2 regions of the Brevundimonas pondensis genome follow, and region 1 is predicted to be linked to the other one. Evidence: predicted binding sites of a transcription regulator. Region 1 holds the regulator's gene; the other holds the start of a gene.
The links. Region 1 encodes HrcA, which represses chaperone genes, less so after heat shock. Its sites were predicted from a motif close to GTTAGCANTCNNNNNNNNNGANTGCTAAC; they were not measured.
Positions count from the first base shown of each region.

Region 2: the regulator HrcA is predicted to act here: its motif matches at 6,730-6,758, upstream of groES (co-chaperone GroES).

Region 1 is NZ_CP062006.1:3,255,708-3,264,737, forward strand. It holds gene dnaK (molecular chaperone DnaK) at 1-1,611, opposite strand, end outside; gene IFE19_RS16040 (alpha-ketoglutarate-dependent dioxygenase AlkB) at 2,045-2,668, shown strand; gene IFE19_RS16045 (dienelactone hydrolase family protein) at 2,741-3,643, shown strand; gene grpE (nucleotide exchange factor GrpE) at 3,849-4,430, opposite strand; gene hrcA (heat-inducible transcriptional repressor HrcA) at 4,472-5,560, opposite strand; gene rph (ribonuclease PH) at 5,611-6,327, shown strand; gene IFE19_RS16065 (hypothetical protein) at 6,396-6,818, shown strand; gene pnp (polyribonucleotide nucleotidyltransferase) at 7,085-9,030, opposite strand, start outside.
Region 2 is NZ_CP062006.1:3,444,931-3,453,960, reverse strand. It holds gene IFE19_RS17020 (protein-disulfide reductase DsbD family protein) at 1-241, shown strand, start outside; gene IFE19_RS17015 (thioredoxin family protein) at 278-946, shown strand; gene IFE19_RS17010 (hypothetical protein) at 1,032-1,508, opposite strand; gene pgi (glucose-6-phosphate isomerase) at 1,666-3,270, shown strand; gene IFE19_RS17000 (DUF4260 domain-containing protein) at 3,267-3,656, shown strand; gene IFE19_RS16995 (hypothetical protein) at 3,660-4,409, opposite strand; gene IFE19_RS16990 (ion channel) at 4,571-5,032, shown strand; gene IFE19_RS16985 (hypothetical protein) at 5,090-5,485, shown strand; gene IFE19_RS16980 (hypothetical protein) at 5,544-6,008, opposite strand; gene IFE19_RS16975 (DUF2141 domain-containing protein) at 6,120-6,566, opposite strand; gene groES (co-chaperone GroES) at 6,830-7,117, shown strand; gene groL (chaperonin GroEL) at 7,174-8,817, shown strand.

The sequences.
Region 1 (9,030 bases):
CAGGCTGTCGGCGCCGTTGACGGCCTCGACCAGGTCCTTGCGGACCTTGTCGGCGGCGGCGTTGGCTTCGGCTTCCTTGACCATCTTGTCGATGTCCGCATCCGACAGGCCGCCGTTGGCCTGAATGCGGATCGACTGTTCCTTGTTGGTCGCCTTGTCCTTGGCGGTGACGTGGACGATGCCGTTGGCGTCGATGTCGAAGGCGACCTCGATCTGCGGCATGCCGCGCGGCGCCGGCGGAATGCCCATCAGGTCGAACTGACCCAGGACCTTGTTGTCGGCGGCCATCGGGCGTTCGCCCTGGAAGACGCGGATCGTCACGGCCGACTGGTTGTCGTCGGCGGTCGAGAAGACCTGGGCCTTCTTGGTCGGGATGGTGGTGTTGCGCTCGATCAGCGGAGTGAACACGCCGCCCAGGGTCTCGATGCCCAGGGTCAGCGGGGTCACATCCAGCAGCAGCACGTCCTTGACGTCGCCTTGCAGAACGCCGGCCTGAACGGCGGCGCCCAGGGCCACGACTTCGTCAGGGTTCACGCCCTTGTGCGGCTCCTTGCCGAAGAATTTCTTCACGGCTTCCTGCACGGCGGGCATGCGGGTCATGCCGCCGACCAGCACCACTTCATCGATGTCCGAGGCCTTCAGGCCCGCGTCCTTCAGCGCCTTGGCGCAGGGCTCGATGGTGCGGGTGATCAGGTCTTCGACCAGGGCTTCCAGCTTGGCGCGCGACAGCTTGATGTTCAGGTGCAGCGGGCCCGAGGCGTTCATGGTGATGAACGGCAGGTTGACCTCGTACTGGGTCGTCGAGGACAGCTCCTTCTTGGCCTTCTCGGCCTCTTCCTTCAGGCGCTGCAGAGCCAGCTTGTCGGTCCGCAGATCGACGCCCTGCTCCTTCTTGAACTCGTCGGCCAGGTAGTCGACCAGACGCAGGTCGAAGTCCTCGCCGCCCAGGAAGGTGTCGCCGTTGGTCGACTTCACCTCGAAGACGCCGTCGCCGATCTCCAGGATCGAGACGTCGAAGGTGCCGCCGCCCAGGTCATAGACGGCGATCTTCTGACCGTCGTTCTTCTCCAGGCCGTAGGCCAGGGCGGCCGCGGTCGGCTCGTTGATGATGCGCAGGACTTCCAGGCCGGCGATCTTGCCGGCGTCCTTGGTGGCCTGACGCTGGGCGTCGTTGAAGTAGGCCGGAACGGTGATGACGGCCTGGGTCACGGTCTCGCCGAGGTAGGCCTCAGCGGCCTCCTTCATCTTGCCGAGGGTGAAGGCCGAGACCTGTTGCGGCGAATAGTCCTTGCCGTGGGCGCGCACCCAGGCGTCGCCGTTCGGGCCCTTGACGATCTCGTAGGGCACCATGCCCTTGTCCTTGGCCACCACCGGGTCATCGAAATTGCGGCCGATCAGGCGCTTGATGGCGAAGAAGGTGTTGGTCGGGTTCGTGACCGCCTGGCGACGCGCAGGCTGGCCGACGAGCACTTCGCCGCTGTCCTGGATCGCCACGACCGACGGGGTCGTGCGGTTGCCTTCGGCGTTCTCGATGACCTTGGGGTTCTTGCCGTCCATGACGGCGACGCACGAGTTGGTCGTGCCGAGGTCGATGCCGATAATCTTGGCCATGAGCTTGTCTTTTCACTCCTTGCGGCGGGCGATGCGGCGGCCTTCGAAAAGCGCCGCGCGTGACCGCCCCCAGTTGGGCTGAAAGCCGTTCCGGTCGTCCGGTCGGGCGGGTTGAATGGTTGCGGTCGAAAGCCCCAGCAACTCCGGGGTTTCTTCCAGACTGGCCCGGATATGGGAAAGACCGCAGGGCCTGCAAGGGTTTCGTGCGGTTCGGGCCAGATTCGATCAAATTGAACCCTCTCCCGACGGGAGAGGGCTTGAGCCTCCAAGAGCGAAGCGATTGGTTAGGCGAAAGGGTAAGGGGCGGCGGCTTCAGTCGGCGCAAGCCGTGGCGACGGTCCGGCGACGGCTTGCGCCGACGGCGACCGCCGCCCCTCATCCGGCCCTTCGGGCCACCTTCTCCCATTGGGAGAAGGGTCTTAAGTCTTGAAGCATGAACCGCCCTGTCATTCGCGAAACCCCGACCAGCCTGCCCGGCTTTCGCCTGTGGCCCGGCGCGCTCGACGCGGCGGCCCAGAAGACCCTGATGGATCAGGTGCTGGCGGCGGCCGAAACCGCGCCCTTCTATCGCCCGGTGACGCCCGGCGGTCGGCCCTTTTCGGTCGAGATGACGGGCATGGGCTCCCTGGCCTGGGTCTCGGATCGGGCGGGCTATCGCTATCAGCCGACGCATCCCGTCACCGGCCAGCCCTGGCCGCCCATGCCGCAGACCCTGCTCGACCTGTGGGACGCCCTGACCGGCTGGCCCGCCCCGCCCGACGCCTGCCTGGTCAACCTCTATCGCGGTGAGGCCAGGATGGGCCTGCATCAGGATCGCGACGAAGCCGACCTGACCGCCCCGGTCCTGTCGGTGTCGCTGGGCGATACGGCGGTGTTTCGCATCGGCCCCGCCGAGGGCGGCAAGACCCACGGCCTGAAGCTGGCCTCGGGCGACGTCTGCGCCCTGATGGGGCCGGCCCGGCTGGCGCGGCACGGGATCGACCGGCTGCTGACGGGCTCGTCACAGCTGGTCCCCGGCGGCGGGCGGATCAATCTGACCCTGCGCCGGGCGCTCTGATCGGGACTCGACGGGAGGCTGAAAGCCGGGTCACAGTCGCCACCTCGTCCGAAGCCGCAGCGGAGACCCTTGATGCCCCTCATCACCCGACCCGAGGGCCTGAGCGCCGATCAGATCGCCCCCAGCCGCCGCTCGCTTGGCGTCACAGCCCTCGGCGGGGTCGCTTTCGCCGCCTACGCCCCCGCCGCCCTCAGCCAGTCGGCCAGCCCGATCACCACCGACAGCGCCGGCCTGATCGCCCACACCGTCTCCTTCCCCGCCCCCGACGGCTTCGAACTGCCCGCCTATCTGGCCCGGCCCGAGGGCGATGGCCCCTTCCCCGTGGTCATCGTGGTGTCCGAGATCTTTGGCGTGCACGAATACATCCGCGACGTCTGCCGCCGTCTGGCCAAGGCCGGCTACGCCGCCGTCGCCCCGGCCTTCTTCGTGCGCAAGGAAGACCCGGCTCCGCTCAGCGACATGTCGGCCATCATGGCCATCGTCGGGGCCGCCGGATACGAGCAGGTCATGGGCGACGTGGGGGCCACGCTGGAGTGGATCGGTCTTCAGTCCTGGGCCCGGTCGGACCGGGTCGGCATCACCGGCTTCTGTTGGGGCGGCAAGGTGGTGTGGCAGGCCTGCGCCCGCTTCGCAGCCCTCGACGCCGGGGTCGCCTGGTACGGCCGTCTGGCGCCGTCCGCCACGGCGACCGAAGATCAAAAGACGGCGGGCCGCCCCTGGCCGGCCGATTTGGCGGGCGAGCTGAAGGCACCAGTGCTGGGCCTCTATGGCGGGCAGGACGGCGGCATTCCCGTCGCCAGCGTCGAGGCCATGCGCTCGGCCCTGACCAAGGCCGGTGCGACCGGCAGCGAGATCATCCTCTACGACGACGCCCCGCACGGCTTCCACGCCGACTACCGCGCCAGCTACCGCGAGGCGGACGCCAGGGATGGATGGCGAAGGTTGCTGGCGTTTTTCGAGGCGCGGCTGAAATAGCCCCGCACTTCTCTTCCGTCATTCCGGGGCGCGAAGCGAACCCGGAACCCAGGCGTCTGACGCATCTGCGCCCATGCCATTGAAGCCGCCGCCTGGGCCCCGGATCGTCCCTCCGGGTCGTCCGGGGTGACGGCGGAAGAACAACCAAATGCAAACGGCCCGGAGCGTCTGCGCCGGGCCGTCGTCATTTCAGCTCAGGAAAGCCTCACGCCTTGGCGTCGAAATGCCCGCCGGTCGTGTTGGCTTCCGAATAGCCGCCGCCGGCCGGGCCCGAGCCCTTGGCCGCGACCACCACCATGGCGGCGCGCACGGTGCGGCCGAACAGGGCGTAGCCGGGTTGCAGGGTCTGGATCACCGTGCCGCCCGGCACGCTGTCCGAGGGCTGTTCCATCACGGCCTGATGCAGGTGCGGATCAAAGGCCTCGCCCGGCTGAGGCGCGACGCGGGTCAGGCCGTTGGTCTCGAAGGCCGACAGCAGCGACTTCTGCGTCAGCTCCAGACCGGTGACCATGGCAGCGGCGGGCCCCTCGGCGTCCCTGGGCGCCGACTGCAGGCCGCGTTCCAGCGTGTCGGCCACGCTCAGAAGATCCTTGGCGAAGCGCTGGATGGCGTAGGCGCGGGCGTCGTTGGCCTGGGTCTCGGCGCGGCGCTTGATGTTCTCGGCGTCGGCCACGGCGCGCAGGGCGCGGTCCTTCCATTGGTCGCGTTCGGCGATCAGGGCGTCGATCACGGCCATGTCGCCGTCTTCGGCGGCTTCCTGTGCGGCGTCGATGGCGGCCTCTCCCATGTCCTGCTCGAGTTGGTCCCGGGTCTCGTCGTTGATGTCGTTCACGTCTCTTGTCCGTCCAGAATCCGCCCCAGCACCCGGGCGGTATAGTCCACCAACGGAATGACACGGGCATAGTTCAGTCTTGCAGGGCCGATGACGCCGATGGCGCCCAGCATTCGCTGCCGACCCGTCATATAGGGCGCCGCGATCACGGCGGAACCCGAAAGCGAAAACAGTCGCGTTTCCGCGCCGATGAAGATGCGCACGCCCTGCGCCGCGCCGACCCCGTCCAGCAGGCCGATTAGCTGTTCCTTCTGCTCCAGATCGTCGAACAGGACGCGGACCCGCTCCAGATCCTCGACCGCCTGGGCGTCCTGCAACAGATTGGCGCGGCCCCGCACGATCAGGGCCCGGTCGCGCTCACCCCCGCCGGACCAGGCCGCCAGGCCGTCCTCGACCAGACGGGCGGCGGCGGCGTTCAGTTCGCGCCGGGCGGCGTCCAGTTCGGCGCTCATCTCGGTGCGCGCCTCGGCCAGGGGGCGGCCCTTCAGCCGGGCGTTGAGGAAGTTGGAGGCCTCGCTGAGCGTCGAAGGCGTCACCCCCGCCGACAGGGGCATGAGCCGGTTCTCCACCGTGCCGTCATCGCCCACCAGAACGGCCAGGGCCTGATCATGGCCCAGGGCCACGAACTCGACGTGCTTGACGCCCGCGTCGCGCACCGGGCTGGCGACGATGCCCGCCCCGCCAGCCAGACCGGACAGCAGGTTGCTGGCGGCGTCCAGCGCCTCTTCGAAATTGCGCCCCTTCCCCGCCAGTCGCGCGTCGATCTCGCGTCGCTCGTCCTGACCGATGTCCCCGACCTCCAGCAGGCCGTCGACGAACAGGCGCAGGCCCGCGTGGGTCGGCACCCGCCCGGCTGAGGTATGCGGCGAGGCCAGCAGGCCCGCCAGCGTGAGGTCCTGCATGGTGTTGCGGATCGAGGCGGGCGACAGGGCCAGGCCGCCGCGCGAAATGGTGCGCGACCCGACCGGCTCGCCCGTCTCCAGATAGGTCTCGACGATGCGGCGGAAGATGTCGCGCGCGCGCGCGTCCAGCGTCCCCAGACCAGCGGGTGCGCTTCCGAACGGCGACGGATGAGGGGCATACAGGCTCACGCTTTCAGGATAAGCACGCCCTGCTCTGGTTCCAAGGAAATCCCATGCGCCCGTCTGAACGCACCCCCGAACAACTCCGTACCGTCACGCTGGAGACCGGCGTCAACCGCTACGCCGAGGGCTCGTGCCTGGTCACCTTCGGCCATACCAAGGTCCTGTGCACCGCCTCGGTCGAGGAAAAGGTGCCGGGCTGGATGCGCAACACCGGCCAGGGCTGGGTCACCGCCGAATACGGCATGCTGCCCCGCGCCACCCACACCCGCGGCCGTCGTGAAGCCGCCGCCGGCAAGCAGTCGGGCCGTACCCAGGAAATCCAGCGCCTGATCGGCCGCAGCCTGCGCGCCGTGGTCGACCTGAAAGCCCTCGGCGAGCGTCAGGTCCTGATCGACTGCGACGTCATCCAGGCCGATGGCGGCACCCGCACCGCCTCGATCACCGGCGCCTGGGTCGCCATGGCTGTGGCCCTGAACTACCTCAAGGACGAGGGCGTGCTGAAGGCCGACCCCATCATCGATCAGGTCGCGGCTGTCTCGTGCGGCATCTTCAACGACCTGCCGGTGCTGGACCTCGACTATGAGGAAGACTCCACCGCCGAGGCCGATTCCAACTTCGTCCTGACCGGCGCCGGCGGCATCGTCGAGATCCAGGCCACGGGCGAGAAGCGCGGCTTCTCGCGTCCCGAGTTCGACCGCCTGTTCGAACTGGCCGGCATCGGCTGCACCGAGCTGTTCGCCCTGCAACGCGCGGCTCTGGGCCGCTAATTCTCGAGGACTAGGCCGCGAGGGCCGATCAAGGCATGGTGCCATCTTCTGCGAACGGAGACTGCCCCATGCGCCCCGCCCTCGCCGCCGCCCTTCTGGCCCTGTCGCTCGCCGCTTGCGGCCAGCCGCAGCCCGCGCCCGCCGAGACGCCCCCGTCGGGCGTGGACACCAAGCTCTCGCAGGAACCGATCGACGCCGTGCCGTTCAAGGAGGCGCCGCCTCCCGCCCCTGTCGCGCCGCCCAAACCCAAGACCGAGCCCGTCGTCTCCGAACCCGTTGCGGCAGCGCCCGTCGGCGAACCCGGCTCCTGCCTCGCCGAAATGGGCGAAGCCCGCTCCAAGCGTCTGGTCGAGCGCTGCATCGCCGTCAGTCCAGCGACCCGCCCGCCCTGCAACAGCGCCAACCCCTGCGCCATGATCCAGGGCGAGATCGACCGGTCCTGCGCCATGTATGGCCCGGATGAGAAGAAGCCGAAGGAATGTGCGGCCTGATCCCTCCCCCTCCCTTTCATGGGGAGGGTGGTCGCGCAGCGACCGGGTGGAGAGGGCGTGGTGATGCTAAGGCTGGCGCTCAATCAGCGAAAGCGCCCCCACCCGTCTGCCGCTTCGCGTTAGCGTCAGCCACCCTCCCCATGAGGGGGAGGGAGAAAGCGCGCTCAAGCAGCCCGCGACCGCGTCGCGGGCGATAGCGCCCTAAAAGAATAAAGGCCCCGCTGGAAACAGCGGGGCCTTCTTCATTTCAACCGTGAAGCTGTCGCTTAGTCGCGACGGCGACGGCCACGATCGCCACCGCGATCGCCGCCTTCACGCTTCGGACGGCCGCCGGTGTCTTCCGACAGCGGGGCTTCACCGCGTTCAGCGCGCTCGGCGTTGATCTTGTCGGTGATGTCTTCGCCCGTGGCTTGATCCACGACCTTCATCGACAGCTTGGTCTTGCCGCGGTCGTCGAAGCCCAGGAACTTGACCTTGACCTCTTGGCCTTCCGACAGGACGTCGGCCGGGTTGGCGACGCGTTCCAGAGCGATCTGGGACACGTGGACCAGGCCGTCCTTGGCGCCGAAGAAGTTCACGAAGGCGCCGAAGTCGACGACCTTGACCACCTTGCCGGTGTAGATCGCGCCCATTTCCGGCTCGGCGGCGATGGAGTTGATCCAGTTCTTGGCGGCGTCGATCTTCTCCTGGTCGTTGGCGGCGACCTTGATGGTGCCGTCATCGCCGATGTCGATCTTGGCGCCGGTCTTCTCGACGATCTCGCGGATCACCTTGCCGCCCGAACCGATCACTTCACGGATCTTGTCGACCGGGATCTTGATGGTTTCGATCTTGGGCGCGTGCTCGCCCAGCTCGGCGCGCGGAGCGTCCATGGCCTTCGACATTTCGTCGAGGATGTGCAGACGACCGGCCGAAGCCTGGGTCAGGGCCTGCTCCATGATCTCCTTGGTGATGCCAGCGACCTTGATGTCCATCTGAAGGCTGGTGATGCCTTCCGAGGTGCCCGCGACCTTGAAGTCCATGTCGCCCAGGTGATCTTCGTCACCCAGGATGTCCGACAGGATGGCGAACTCGCCCGACGGCTCCAGGATCAGACCCATGGCGATGCCCGAGACCGGACGGACCAACGGCACGCCGGCGTCCATCAGGGCCAGCGACGAACCGCAGACCGTGGCCATCGAGGACGAACCGTTGGACTCGGTGATCTCCGACACCAGACGGATGGTGTAGGGGAAGTCTTCCTTGGCCGGCAGCATCGGACGGATGGCGCGCCAGGCCAGCTTGCCGTGACCGATTTCGCGACGGCCGGGCGAACCCATGCGGCCAGCTTCACCCACCGAATAGGGGGGGAAGTTGTAGTGCAGCAGGAAGGACTCCTTGTAGGTGCCCGACAGGCTGTCGATGTACTGCTCGTCCTCGCCGGTGCCGAGGGTGGCGACGACCAGGGCCTGGGTTTCGCCGCGCGTGAACAGCGACGAACCGTGGGTGCGCGGCAGGACGCCGACTTCCGAAACGATGGCGCGGACCTTGTCGAGGGCGCGGCCGTCGACGCGGTGGGCGTTCTCGATGATGTCGCGACGCAGGACGTCGGCTTCGCATTCCTTGAAGGCGGCCGAGAACTTGGAGCTGTCGACGCCCTCGGGGTTCTCGTCGGTCTTCACCAGGGCGGCGGCGGCGGTCTTCTTGGCCGCGTCGACGCCCGAACGGCGCTCATACTTGCCCGGGTGGGCGTAGGCGGCCTTGATGTCTTCGCCGACCAGCTTCTTGATCGAGGCGACGACGTCGGAGTGGTCCTCGGCCTGGAAGTCGAAGGGCTCCTTGGCGGCGTGCTCGGCCAGGTCGATGATGGCGTCGATGACCGGCTGCATGCCCGCGTGCGCGAACATCAGGGCCTCGAGCATCTTCTCTTCCGACAGCTCCTTGGCTTCGGATTCGACCATCATCAGGGCGTCTTGCGTGCCGGCGACGACCAGGTCGAGCGCCGAGTCAGCCATGGCGTCGATGGCGGGGTTCAGGACCAGCTCGCCGTCGATCAGGCCGACGCGCGCGGCGCCGATGGGGCCCATGAAGGGCACGCCCGAGATGGTCAGGGCGGCCGAGGCGGCGACCATGCCCAGGACGTCCGGGTCGTTCTCCATGTCGTGCTGCAGCACGGTGATGACGACCTGGGTCTCGTTCTTGAAGCCCTTGACGAACAGGGGGCGGATCGGAC
Region 2 (9,030 bases), 190 kb from region 1:
CGAGGGCGCGGCCCTGTCCTCGTCCCGCACGGCCGAGGCGATGCAGGCGGCGAACGCCGTCTATCTGGTCGGCGACTGGACCCGCCGCGACGACGCCATCACCGCCGAACTGCAACGCCACGGCCGCTCGGGCGTGCCGCTCTATCTCATCTATGCCCCCGGCCAGGCCGAGCCGCGCATCCTGCCGCAACTTCTGACCGAAGGAGCCGTCGTCCAGGCCCTGAAAGACGCTGCCCGCTGAGTTTCACCTGCCCCATGACCTGAAGGAGACCATCCGATGATCCGTATGCTGACCGTCGCTTCCGCCTCGCTTCTCCTGCTCGCCGCCTGCCAGCAGCAGCCCGCCACCGCGCCCGACAAGGCCGTCCCCGTTGCGACCGAAACCACCGCCGTCGCCGGTCCGGGCGACATGGCCCCGGCCTTCACCCTGGTCGACGCCGAAGGCGTGCAGCGCTCGCTGGCCGACTTCAAGGGCAAGACCGTGGTGCTGGAGTGGACCAACGAGGGCTGCCCCTTCGTGAAGAAACACTACAGCGGCGCCATGCAGGCCCTGCAGCGCGAGGCGACCGCCGATGGCGTGATCTGGCTGACCATCATCTCCTCGGCGCCGGGAACCCAGGGCTTCGTGGAAGGCGAAGAGGCGAAAGCCTGGAAGGCCAAACACCGGGCCGCCTTCACTCACCTGCTGCTGGACCCGACCGGCGAGACGGGTAAGCGCTATGACGCCAAGACCACGCCCGACATGCGCATCATCGATCCTGAAGGCCGGCTGATCTACGTCGGCGGCATCGACGACAGGCCGACCAACAAGGTCGAGGATCTGGAGGGCGCCAACAACTTCGTCCGCACCGCCCTGGCCGACGCCAAGGCCGGCCGCCCCGTCCAGACCGCCTTCGCCCAACCCTACGGCTGTGCGATCAAATATGCGGAGACGGTCGCGAGCTGAGCGTCCGCGTCAAACGCGCTCCCACCGGGCCTCAAGCAGCCCGAAGGGCGGTAGGCTCAACAAAGAAGCCTGAACCGTCCGTCATTCAGACGGCCGGTTTAGGCGGCGAGGTGATGACCTCGACGTTGTCGTTCAGCAGATAGGCCAGCTCTTCCAGCGCCACCTTTCGCTCGGCGGCGTTCGGCGCCGTTTCGACGGCGGCGACCTTTTTCGGCATGTCTTCCGAGATGCCGCGCAGGATGCATTTCAGGTCATTGTCCGTGCCGCGCTCCTTAAGCACCAGATGGCCCTGCAGGTCGCGGGCGGCCAGGTCGCTCGCCTGAGCTTTGAGGCCGGTGAAGGCGGCGCCGCTCAGGAAGCCCTCGGCGTCGGCCTCGCCCGAGGCGATCCAGCCGTCGACGATCGCCTTCAACGAGCCCGAACGGGCCACCAGATCAGCGAACAGAGGCTCATGAGCCACCGAGACAGGGGCGTCGGCCGCGACGGGCGGCAGGGCGGCGGCTTCAGCCACCGAAGGGTCGCTGAGCAGCAGGGCGGCGGCGAGGATGATTCCGCAGGACATGAGGGGATCCCTTTGTGACTGGCGGCCGGACGAAGAAGACCAATTGGAAATCCAAGTTGACCGGGTCGTTGATTGAACTCTTCTGGGCCTGAGCCGTAAACATGGGCTTGCAAGCGCCGTACCAGCCCTTTTGGGACGGCCGAGGGGGGAGACGAGGATGCCGCACGCCGCCTGGACCGAACTGGAGGCCGTCGCCCGCCGCGACGCCGACGCCCGCATCCTCGATCAGTTCGCCGCCGATCCCGACCGCCTGACTCGCCTGTCGCTCGACGCCGCCGGCCTGCACCTGGACCTGTCCAAGCAGAGCTGGACCCGCAGCGGCTTCGAGACGGCCCTGGAACTGGCCCGCGCCGCCGACGTCGAGGGCCGTCGCGCGGCCCTGTTCGACGGCGAGGCCGTCAACGCCACCGAGGGCAGGGCGGTGCTGCACCCGGCCCTGCGCGCGCCCGAAGGGGCTGATTTCCACGCCCTGGGCGAAGCCGTTTCAGCCGAGGTGGCGACCGTGCGCAGCCAGATGCGCGACTACGCCCACGCTGTCCGGTCCAGTATCGAGACGGGCGCGACCGGCCGTCCCTTCAAGGCCGTGGTCCATATCGGGATCGGCGGGTCGGACCTGGGGCCGCGCCTGATCTGGGACGCCCTGCGCCCGCTCGAGCCGGCCATCGACATCCGCTTCGTCGCCAATATCGATCCGCGCGACATGGCCGAGGCCCTGACCGGACTCGATCCCGAGACCACCCTGGTCGTCGTCGTCTCCAAGACCTTCACCACCCAGGAAACCCTGGCCAACGCCGAGGCGGCCAAGGCCTGGCTGGCCGCCGCCCTGCCGGCCGAGGGCATGGAGCGGCACTTCATCGGCGTCACCGCCGCGCCGGAGCGCGCCGCCGCCTTCGGCTGCGGCCGCACCTTCGCCTTTCGGGACTGGGTCGGCGGGCGCTACTCCCTGTGGTCGGCCGTCAGCCTGTCGTGCGTCATCGGCCTGGGCTGGGAGGCGTTCCAGGGCTTCCTCGACGGCGCCGCTGCTCTGGACCGGCACTTCCTCGAGGCCCCGCTGGCGCGCAACGCCCCGGTCCTGATGGCCCTGGCCCAGATCTATAATGTCGACGGCCTGCACCGCCCCGCGCGCACCGTGGCTCCCTACGCCCATGGTCTGCGCCGCCTGCCGGCCTTCCTGCAGCAGCTGGAGATGGAGTCCAATGGCAAGCGGGTGCGTCGCGACGGTTCTCCCGTCGGCCGCCAGACCTGCCCCGTGGTCTTCGGCGAGCCCGGCACCAACGGCCAGCACGCCTTCTTCCAGCAAATCCATCAGGGGCCGCAGGTTGTCCCGGCCGAGTTCGTCATCGTCGCCTCGACGGACGGCACGACCTCGGAGAGCCCGCTCTGGGCCAACGCCCTGGCCCAGGGGCAAGCCCTGATGCAGGGCAAGACCGAGGCCCAGGCCCACGCCGAGCTGATTGCGAGCGGCGCGCCCGACGCCGAAGCCGAGGTTCTGGCCCCGCACAAGACCTTCCCCGGCAACCGCCCCTCGACCGCCATCCTCATGGAGCGGTTGACGCCGCAGACCCTGGGGGCCCTGATCGCCCTCTATGAGCACAAGACCTTCGTCGAGGGCGTGATCTGGGACATCAACAGCTTCGACCAGTGGGGCGTCGAGCTGGGCAAGGTCCTGGCCAGGGCCGTGCTCACGGACGTGGCGGCGGGCGCCCCCTCGCCAGCCCTCGACCCCTCGACCGCGGCCCTGCTCGACCGGCTGCTGAAATGACCGTCGTCGCGCCGGTCTGGCAGAGGCTGGAGGGCCTGGCCCTGCTGGCTGTCTCTGTCCTGGCCTATGCCCGGTTCGGGGAGGGCTGGCTGCTGTTCGCCGTCCTCTTCCTGACGCCGGACCTGTCCTTCTTCGGCTATCTGGCCGGACCGCGCGTCGGGGCGTGGGCCTACAACCTCGCCCACGGCCTGATCGGGCCCCTGCTGCTGGCGGCGACAGGCGGGCTGACCGGCGACGGACTGTCCATCGCCCTCGCCCTGATCTGGCTGGCCCACATCGGCTTCGATCGCGCCCTCGGCTACGGGCTCAAGTCGCCGGACGGCTTCGGCGTCACCCATCTGGGCCTGATCGGAGCCGCGCGTCGGGATCGACGCGCGGCCGCCTGAGCCTCAATAGGGGTCGATGCCGCGCACCCGCCCGTCGTCGCTGACCACACAGACCGAGCGATAGGGACCCGTCCCCATCACCATCCGCCAGTCGCCGCCTTCCTCGCGCACGCTGATCGGCGCCGAACTGCCGCGCGGCCGGTTCTGGAAGTCGTCGGCGCGGGCCGAACAGGCCTGCTGCGCCGCCCAGGGCGCGCGGCGCACGTGGTCGGTATTGGAGGCGCGGCGGTTGCTGCGTTCGGACTCCCCCGCCAGATAGCCGTCGTGATAGGCCTCGCTGTCGTTGCGGTCATAGGTCGCGCCATAGAGGGCGTCCTGATAGCCGCGCGAATAGTCGTCATCATGCCGCTCGTCGCGGTCGTCATGGTTGCGGTTGTGGTGGGCCAAGGCCGCCGCCAGACCGATCACCGCCGCCCCGGCCAGAACAGCAGCCGCCGCATTGCTTCCGTTGTCGTGCGAACCGCCGCCGTCGCAGAGATTCCTATCCATCCGGTCGATGGCGGCGTAGCGGCCGTCCGTAGTGGTGATCTGGACGCAATCGCCGCCGCGCCGCCAATAGCTCCACTTGCTGTTTCCGCCCTCCTGAGTGCGGACAAAGACATAGCCGCGGTTCTGCACCTCGCCCTCGGCCTGTCCGGCGCGAGCGCCGACCAGGTCACGCAGATCGGACGGCGTCTGGGCGGCTGCGGGAACCGAGGCCCCCAGCAGGGCGACGCCGGCCATTGCGGCGACGGGTATCTTGAACGGAGACATGAGTCTTCTCTGCGGATCGAGGGGAGATGAAATCGACGCAAGCACAGACAGACGATCAGCATGGCTCAACAGACGCCGTTCTTCAATCGCGCACCGGGCGCGGTTGACGGTCGCAGGCGCCGCCCCCAGCATCGCCCGACACCTTTGCAGCGGGACGCCCCATGGACATGATTGTGGAACTGCTGGTCGCGACCCTCATGGTCCTGATCACGGTCGGGGTCCACGCCATGGGCCTGTTGACGCTGGGTCGCATCGTCGCCGCCAGCGACGCCAGAGCGGGAGGGGCGATCCGGCTCAACCCCCTGTCCCGTCGCGGCGCCTGGCTGACCATCAGCCTGGTGCTGGGCCTCTTCTTCCTTCATGGCGTCGAGATCTGGCTCTACGCCCTGCTGTTCCACCTGCTGGGCGCGGTCCCCGATCTGCGCGAAGCCGTCTATTTCTCGACCATCAGCTATGGCTCCATCGGCTATGGCGACGCCTCGATCACGCCGGACTGGAAACTGTTGGGCGCCATCGAGGGGGTCAACGGCGCCATCCTTCTGGGCTGGTCGATCGCCTTCTTCGTCACCGTCATGGGCCGACTTCTGCCCCCGGCGCAACGCTCGCACGACAGTTTCGACTAGGGGACGGAACCTCTACAGCAGCGTTCCCGTTTCACGGCCTCAATCAGGAACCTCCCCATGTTCAAGCCCCTTCTCCTCGCGGCCCTGATGGCCGTGGCCCTGCCGGCGACCGCTCAGGACCACAGCCGCACCGAAAGGGTCCAGTTCGCGCGCGGCGCCTCCTCGGCCACCCTGCACGGCAATATCCACGGCTATGACACCGTCGACTATGTGCTGGCCGCACGCGGCGGCCAGACGCTGAACGTGCGGCTGCAACCCACCAACGCCTCGGCCTATTTCAACGTCACCAAACAGGGCGCGGACGAGGCCCTGTTCGTCGGCTCGACCTCGGGCGATCGGTTCAGCGGTCGCCTGCCGTCCAGCGGCGACTACGTCGTGCGGGTCTATCTGATGCGCAACGCCGCCCGTCGCGACGAGCACGCCAACTACAGCCTGACCATCGGCGTTCGTTGATCGCCCATGAAAAAGGCCCGGCGTCACCGCCGGGCCTTCAATCATCGAGCGCCGGAACCTACCAGCGGCGATCGTAGCGGTAGTCGCGATCGCGACGGTTCTGATGGCTGCGCCACTCGCCGTGGTTCCGCCAATAGCGGCCGTCGCGGTAGTAGCCCCGATCATTGTCGCGACCCTGGTAACGGCCATTGTAATAGCCGTCGCGGCTATTGATGCCGTGTTCGCGTTCCCAGTGGCCCTGGTTCCGGTAGCAGCGGCCGCCACGGTAATAATCGCAGTTGTCGCGGTCGTTGTCCGAGGCCACGGCGCCCAGGGCCGCGCCGGCCAGGGCGCCGCCGGCGATATAGCGTCCGTCGCCCTGACCGATCAGGGCGCCGGCCACGCCGCCGACAACAGCCCCGAGCACAGCGTCCCGGCCGGTGTTGTCGCGGTCACGATCACGATAGTTCTGGGCGGCGGCAGGGGTGACAGCCAGCATGGTCAGAGCAACAGCGCCGACGCCGATCTTGGAAATGGTCTTCATGGCGGGGCTCCTTTCGAAAGCCGGTTGATCCGTTGTCCCCTTTTTAGGGAGCCCCCGCTGAACGACCCCAAGGGGTCCCGTTCATATTCAAGTCATCTGGCGCTGTCCCGCTCAACGTCCGGCCGGGTACTGCATGGCCACGCTCACCTGAGCGTCGCCGCTCGCCGGCACGGTGAACTTGACCTGATCAAAGGTCGGGGCGGCCCTCAGGGTCTCGCCGCGGAACATGGCCCAGCCCTCGGCGGGCATGCCGTTGGCCAGGGCCATCTGCTGGTCGCCGTTCATGTCATGCAGGACCGAGACGGAATAGTCGCCGGGCGGCACGTCCTTCAGAGTCACGACCCGGGTCCCGGCCGTGGGCGCCTTGATGATTTCGCCGTGATCGCCCGCCTGCTTCAGGAACTGGGCCGAGGTCTGCAGGCCGACCAGAAGATCGCCGCCGCGCGCCTGGACGCCGGTCACGGTGATCACAACATCTCCGGCCAGGGCTGAACCGGCCCCCATCAGCACGAAGGACGACAGGGTCGCGGCCAGGGCCGCCTTTTGAACCTTTTGCATGTCTCTCTCCTCCCTTCGCGCCCGGAGCCGATGCGGCCCTCGGACTTCACGAAGACAATGAACTTTGTAATTTAAAGTTCTTGGAGTCAACAGGCCAAAATCCGTCCCTGATTCTCCCTCCTCGCCTTGACGCCCCGAAGCGGCCCTCCTACTTGCCCGATGCGTTAGCACTCTCGCCGGCCGGCTGCCAAAGCGGCGGCCACGAGAGGGCCGCCCACCATTTCAGAACGCCCCGCTTCGGGGGTTTAAGAGGGAGAAGTCCGATGGCGTTTCGTCCGCTCGGCGATCGCGTGCTGGTCAAGCGCGTGGAAGAGGAATCCAAGACCAAGGGCGGGATCATCATCCCTGACACGGCCAAGGAAAAGCCCCAGGAAGGCGAAGTCGTCGCCGTGGGCCCCGGCGTCCGTGACGAAGACGGCAAGCACGTCGCTCTGGAACTGAAGGCCGGCGACCGCATCCTGTTCGGCAAGTGGTCGGGCACGGAAGTGAAGATCGACGGCGAAGACCTGATCATCATGAAGGAATCCGACGTCCTGGGCGTGCTGTCGTAAGACACGCTCCGGTTTCCGGTTTCTCTCGTAAAAACATCTAGATAGGAGCTGCCCGCATGGCCGCTAAAATCGTAAAGTTCAACACCGACGCCCGCGACAAGATGCTGAAGGGCGTCAACGTCCTGGCTGACGCCGTCAAGGTGACCCTGGGTCCGAAGGGCCGCAACGTCGTGATCCAGAAGTCCTTCGGCGCCCCGCGCTCGACCAAGGACGGCGTCTCGGTCGCCAAGGAAATCGAGCTGGAAGACGCCTTCGAGAACATGGGCGCCCAGATGATCCGCGAAGTCGCCTCCAAGGCGAACGACAACGCGGGCGACGGCACCACCACCGCCACCGTCCTGGCTCAGGCCATCGTGCAAGAGGGCCTGAAGGCCGTCGCCGCCGGCATGAACCCGATGGACCTGAAGCGCGGCATCGACCAGGCCGTCGCCGTGGCCCTGGACGAGGTCAAGTCGATCTCCAAGCCCGTCGCCAACAACTCCGAAATCGCCCAGGTCGGCACCATCTCGGCCAACGGCGATGAAGAAATCGGCGCGCTGATCGCCCAGGCCATGGCCAAGGTCGGCAACGAAGGCGTCATCACGGTCGAAGAAGCCAAGACCGCCGAAACCACCGTCGACATCGTCGAAGGCATGCAGTTCGACCGCGGCTACCTGTCGCCCTACTTCATCACCAACGCCGACAAGATGGAGGTCGCCCTCGAAGAGCCCCTCATCCTGCTCCACGAGAAGAAGCTGACCTCGCTGCAGCCCATGCTGCCGGTGCTGGAAGCCGTGGTTCAGTCGGGCCGTCCCCTGCTGATCATCGCCGAGGACATCGAAGGCGAAGCCCTGGCCACCCTGGTGGTCAACAAGCTGCGCGGCGGCCTGCGCGTCGCCGCCGTCAAGGCTCCGGGCTTCGGCGACCGCCGCAAGGCCATGCTGGAAGACATCGCCATCCTGACGGGCGGCCAGGTCATCTCGGAAGACCTGGGCATCAAGCTTGAGACCGTCACGCTCGACATGCTCGGCAAGGCCAAGAAGGTCCAGATCACCAAGGACGACACCACCATCGTCGAAGGCGCCGGCGAGAAGGACGGCATCGAAGCCCGCGTCTCGCAGATCAAGCGTCAGATCGAGGACACCACTTCGGACTACGACAAGGAAAAACTGCAAGAGCGTCTGGCCAAGCTGGCCGGCGGCGTCGCCGTCCTGCGCGTCGGCGGTTCGACCGAAGTCGAAGTGAAGGAAAAGAAGGACCGCGTCGACGACGCCCTCAACGCGACCCGCGCCGCTGCCGATGAAGGCATCGTCCCGGGCGGCGGCGTGGCCCTGCTGCAAGCCTCCAAGAAGCTGGTCGATCTGAAGGGCTCCAACGCCGATCAGAACGCCGGCATCGCCATCGTCCGTCGCGCCCTGCAGGCTCCGATCCGTCAGATCTCGGAAAACTCGGGCGTCGAAGGCTCGATCGTGGTCGGCAAGGTCATGGATTCGACCGACGCCACGTTCGGCTTCAACGCCCAGACCGAAGAGTACGGCGACCTCGTCCAGATGGGCGTGATCGACCCGGCCAAGGTCGTCCGTTCGGCTCTGAAGTCGGCCGCCTCGGTCGCCGGCATCATGATCACGACGGAAGCCGCTATCGCTGACGCTCCCAAGAAGGGCGGCGCCGGCGCCCCCGACATGGGCGGCATGGGCGGCATGGGCGGGATGGACTTCTAAGTCCAAACTACCTCACGCTAAGACGACAGAAGGGCGGGATCGCAAGGTCCCGCCCTTTTTCTATGCCAGACAGCGCCCCTCTCCCTCCCCTTCATGCGGAGGGGTGGTCGAAGCGAAGCGGAGACCGGGTGGGGAGGACCAGGCAATACGGAACGCGGCGCCTGCCCAGCCGATTCGCCCCCACCCGGCTTCGGCCTAACGGCCTCAGCCACC